2 regions of the Shewanella aegiceratis genome follow, and region 2 is predicted to be linked to the other one. Evidence: predicted binding sites of a transcription regulator. Region 2 holds the regulator's gene; the other holds the start of a gene.

Region 1 (2,413 bases), 260 kb from region 2:
CGAGCCGCAGCAATTTCAGCATCGCCCAGTGGCGCGCCGTGACAGTCGTGGCTGCCAGACTTGTTTGGTGAACCGAAACCGATAATGGTCTTGCAGCAGATCATGGTTGGTTTGTCGGTAACTGACTTGGCTTCTTCGATTGCTTTGCGGATAGCATCGCTGTCGTGGCCATCGACACCGGCAATCACATGCCAGCCATAAGATTCGAAACGCTTGGCGGTATCGTCGGTAAACCAGCCTTCGACGTGACCGTCGATAGAGATGCCGTTGTCATCCCAGAACGCAATCAGCTTGCCAAGACCTAAGGTACCCGCCAGTGAACAGGCCTCGTGAGAGATACCTTCCATCAGACAGCCATCGCCCAGGAAGCAGTAGGTGTAGTGGTCAACGATATCGTGGCCAGGACGGTTAAATTGCGCCGCCAGAGTCTTCTCGGCAATCGCCATACCTACGGCGTTGCTGATACCCGCGCCCAATGGACCTGTAGTGGTTTCAACACCTGGGGTGTAACCATATTCAGGGTGACCCGGCGTCTTAGAGTGCAGCTGACGGAAGTTCTTCAGCTCATCCATCGGCAATGCATAACCCGTCAGGTGAAGCAGAGAGTAAATCAGCATAGAGCCGTGGCCGTTTGAAAGGATGAAACGGTCGCGGTCGACCCACTCTGGGTTGTTCGGGTTGTGCTTCAGGAAATCATTCCACAACACTTCGGCGATATCGGCCATTCCCAATGGCGCACCTGGGTGACCAGAGTTGGCTTTCTGAACGGCATCCATACTTAACACACGGATAGCGTTTGCGAGTTCTTTACGAGATGACATGCTCTCTCCTGCTGATTTGAATGTTGGGGATTTTGCGGGCCGATTTTGCGGGCAACAATGGGGGCATATTTTCCCCTACTCGTGGATGGGACGCAAATAAAATTCGCCCTTTAGCTTAGATTAAATCCATCTAGACACGAAAAAGTGCACCTCAGTGACACTCAAGATGACCCCAGGCAAAACCTCGCCTCGCCGCTCAAACTTCTCCGGCGCCCTCACCCGAATTTGCGAACATAAGACTGAGCAGGCAGACCCGACTCGCCGCGATCTTCATCAGACTGGCCTGAGCGATCCTTTGGCAATAAAAAATCGCGGCCTTATAACGACAATAAAAATCCAACATTAACAATATTTTAAGCTGCACTTTTATTTAAACTCATCCGAAGCATTAGAATATTTACCCGGTTTTACTCCACAATTTTCATCGAAAAGGGTGTTATCCGATCTGATTTCCACTAAAATGGCCGTCTAGATGTAGATACTTCTACACATTCAAATTGTTTAAAGACGAGATTTTTCCATTATGGCAAAGCACTTGTTTACCTCTGAGTCGGTCTCAGAAGGTCATCCAGATAAAATCGCCGATCAAATTTCTGATGCGGTACTCGACGCGATCTTAGAGCAAGATCCTAAGGCACGTGTGGCGTGTGAAACATACGTCAAAACCGGCATGGTGATGGTAGGTGGTGAGGTGACCACTTCTGCATGGGTCGATATTGAAGAGCTAACCCGTAAGACGGTTCGCGAGATCGGCTACACCCACTCAGACATGGGCTTCGATGCCGACTCTTGTGCGGTACTCAACGCCATTGGTAAGCAGTCTCCAGACATCAACCAGGGTGTCGATCGCGCCGATCCTAAAGAGCAAGGCGCCGGCGACCAGGGCCTGATGTTCGGTTACGCCAGCAACGAAACTGACGTACTCATGCCAGCCCCTATCACCTATGCTCACGCATTGGTGAAGCGTCAGTCAGAAGTGCGTAAAGACAACACCCTGCCTTGGTTACGCCCAGATGCCAAGAGCCAGGTGACCTTCGCCTACGAAGACAACAAGATCGTCGGCATCGATGCCGTGGTGCTCTCTACCCAGCACTGCGACAGCGTCAGCCAGTCTGATCTGATCGAAGGCGTGATGGAAACCATCATCAAGCCTGTGCTACCGGCACAGTGGCTGAACAAGGACACCAAGTTCTTCATCAACCCAACCGGCCGTTTCGTTATCGGTGGCCCTATGGGTGACTGTGGTCTAACGGGTCGTAAGATCATCGTCGACACCTACGGCGGCATGGCTCGTCACGGCGGCGGCGCATTCTCGGGTAAAGACCCATCGAAAGTTGACCGCAGCGCGGCCTATGCGGCCCGTTATGTGGCGAAGAACATAGTGGCTGCCGGTCTGGCGGATCGCTGTGAAATCCAAGTTTCTTACGCTATTGGTGTGGCCGAGCCAACCTCTATCAGCGTCGAAACCTTCGGCACAGGCAAGGTCTCTGAAGAAGTGCTTATCGGCCTGGTTCGTCAACACTTCGATCTGCGCCCTTACGGCCTGACCGAAATGCTCGACCTAGCGCGTCCTATCTACAAGGCAACTGCGG
Region 2 (2,413 bases):
GCATCTAAAAAGGCAACGAGTGCCGATTCGCCACCTTTTAATTCAAAACTCAGCATAGCGCCGAAGCCCTTCTGCTGTCTGGCCGCAATTTCATGGCCAGGATGCTCGGCAAGTCCCGGATAATACACTTTTTCCACCGCATTGTGGTCACAAAGCAATGCCAATACCTTCTGAGCGTTGGCTTGGTGTTCACGAATGCGCACCGCCAGGGTTCTCAGCCCCCTCAGGGTCAGGTAGCTGTCGAAGGCCGACCCGGTCAGACCAAGGGTGTTCGACCACCAGTGCAGCAGCTCGCCCACCTCAGGGTCTTTGGCCACCACGGCGCCGCCTACCACATCGCTGTGACCATTGATATATTTAGTGGTGGAGTGCACCACGATATCGGCCCCCAGCAGCAGTGGCTGTTGTAACACGGGAGAAAGGAAGGTGTTGTCCACCACCACCTGAGCGCCCACCTTATGGCTCGCCTGGGCGATGGCCTCGATATCGACTACTCGCAGCAGCGGGTTAGAGGGGGTCTCCAGCCAAACCATCTTGGGTGACTGGGTCAGCGCCTGCTCAAGCGCACGCTCGTCGGTTTGATCCACCGCCAATAGCTTAAAGGCGCCCTTCTTGGCCAGGTTGGTGAAGAGGCGATAGCTGCCGCCATAGCAATCGTGGGGCACCACCAGCAGATCCTCTGGGCCTAACAGGCTGGTCACCAGGGTGATGGCCGCCATGCCGGTACAGGTCACCACACCGGTCGCCCCTTGTTCCAGTTCGGCAATCGCATCACCGAGAATAGAGCGGGTCGGATTGCCGGAACGGCTGTAATCGAATGCCCGCGGCTGTTGATGCCCTTCAAACGAGTAGTTTGTCGACAGATAGATAGGTGGCACCACGGCACCGTGCTGAGTGTCTGACTCTATGCCTCGTCGTACGGCGGCGGTGGCTAGTTTACGCGCTGTCATCTTCAACTCCTCAATATGGATCTGGGCAGGCACCTCGGATAAAAGAGATGTCTGGACGTCTAAATGTACCTAAGCCGGTAGTGAGCGTCAACAACTTTTGGACGTTTAGACGTCCAAACATTTAGAAATCTATTTGCATTTGCCAAAAATTCGAGGCAATAATTTGACTGTAATTTGTAAGGGTTTAAAATCTGCACCGAATTTTAGAATTTACAGGTGAGTCAATGACTGAGTGGAATGGCGATTATATCAGCCCCTATGCTGAACATGGTAAGAAGAATGAGCAGGTAAAGAAGATCACTGTCTCTATTCCTCTTAAGGTGCTTAAGGTGTTAACCGACGAACGCACCCGGCGCCAGGTCAACAACTTGCGTCACGCCACTAACAGCGAGCTGCTGTGCGAGGCCTTCCTGCACGCCTACACCGGTCAACCACTCCCCCAAGACGATGACCTGTCTAAAGACAAGCCAGATAGCATCCCAGCCGAAGTCAAACGTCTGATGACCGAGATGGGCATAGAGTGGGAAGAGATGGAGTGATCCACTCACACACGAATCGATAGAGGGATCGCTAGGCGGTCCCTCTTTTAGTTTTCAACCTTAGCCTGGAACATTGCAGTGCCTGCACTTCCGCTCGATCCCCATATTCTGGCGCTAGCCTCGCTTATCGTCTTCGTCGGCGCCCTCACCCAGAGCCTAATCGGTTTCGGCATGGCGGTCGTCGCCGCGCCCCTGCTCTACCTTATCGAACCGTCACTTGTGCCTGCGCCCGTGATCCTGATGGGATTCTCTATCGCCCTGCTGACTCTGATCCGCGAGCGTGGCGCCCTGGAATTCAACGGCCTGCAATATGCCTTGCTGGGACGCATCCCCGGCGGACTGATCGGCGCTGGCCTGCTCATGGTCGCCCCCCAGGACGTGCTCGGCATGACCATCGCCATCATCGTTGCCATCGCCGTACTGCTAAGCCTGATGCGGCTCAACCTAGTGGTCAACCGACGCAGCCTGTTTATCGCCGGGGTGATCTCGGGGATCTTCGGCAACATCGCCGCCATAGGCGGACCACCGCTGGCCATACTGCTCTCGGGTAAAGATGCCAAGCAGTTTCGCGCGGCCCTGTCGGCCTTCTTCATCTTCAGCTCCACTATCGCCATAGTGATCTTAGGGCTTACCGGTCTGCTGACCCTGCATCACTTCTACTGCTCGGCGCTGCTACTCCCCTCTGTGCTGCTGGGTTACCTGATGGCCAATCGCCTGGTGGGACGCATAGACAAGAATAAGACCCGCATCATGACGCTGGTGCTCTGTAGCCTGAGCGCCATCTTGCTGGCCGCCAAGTCCTTAAGTGCCCTGCTCTAACACCTAGGCTCAAAAGAAGGCCGGCATCATAGCCGGCCTTCTTGTTTCTAAAAAACCTATCCTAGAAATGATAGGAGGTCTGAATCACCCCGCCCACGGCGTCAT

The links. Region 2 encodes MetJ, which represses methionine synthesis genes. Its sites were predicted from a motif close to TAGACGTCTAGACGTCTA; they were not measured.
Region 1: a site for MetJ is predicted at 1,283-1,300, ahead of metK (methionine adenosyltransferase). Genes of this name have one in related genera too.

What each region holds. Positions count from the first base shown of each region.
Region 1 covers NZ_CP080416.1:844,750-847,162, reverse strand. The annotation lists gene tkt (transketolase) at 1-821, opposite strand, end outside; gene metK (methionine adenosyltransferase) at 1,345-2,413, shown strand, end outside.
Region 2 covers NZ_CP080416.1:580,519-582,931, reverse strand. The annotation lists gene metB (cystathionine gamma-synthase) at 1-950, opposite strand, end outside; gene metJ (met regulon transcriptional regulator MetJ) at 1,175-1,489, shown strand; gene K0H80_RS02610 (sulfite exporter TauE/SafE family protein) at 1,568-2,308, shown strand; gene K0H80_RS02605 (conjugal transfer protein TraF) at 2,370-2,413, opposite strand, start outside.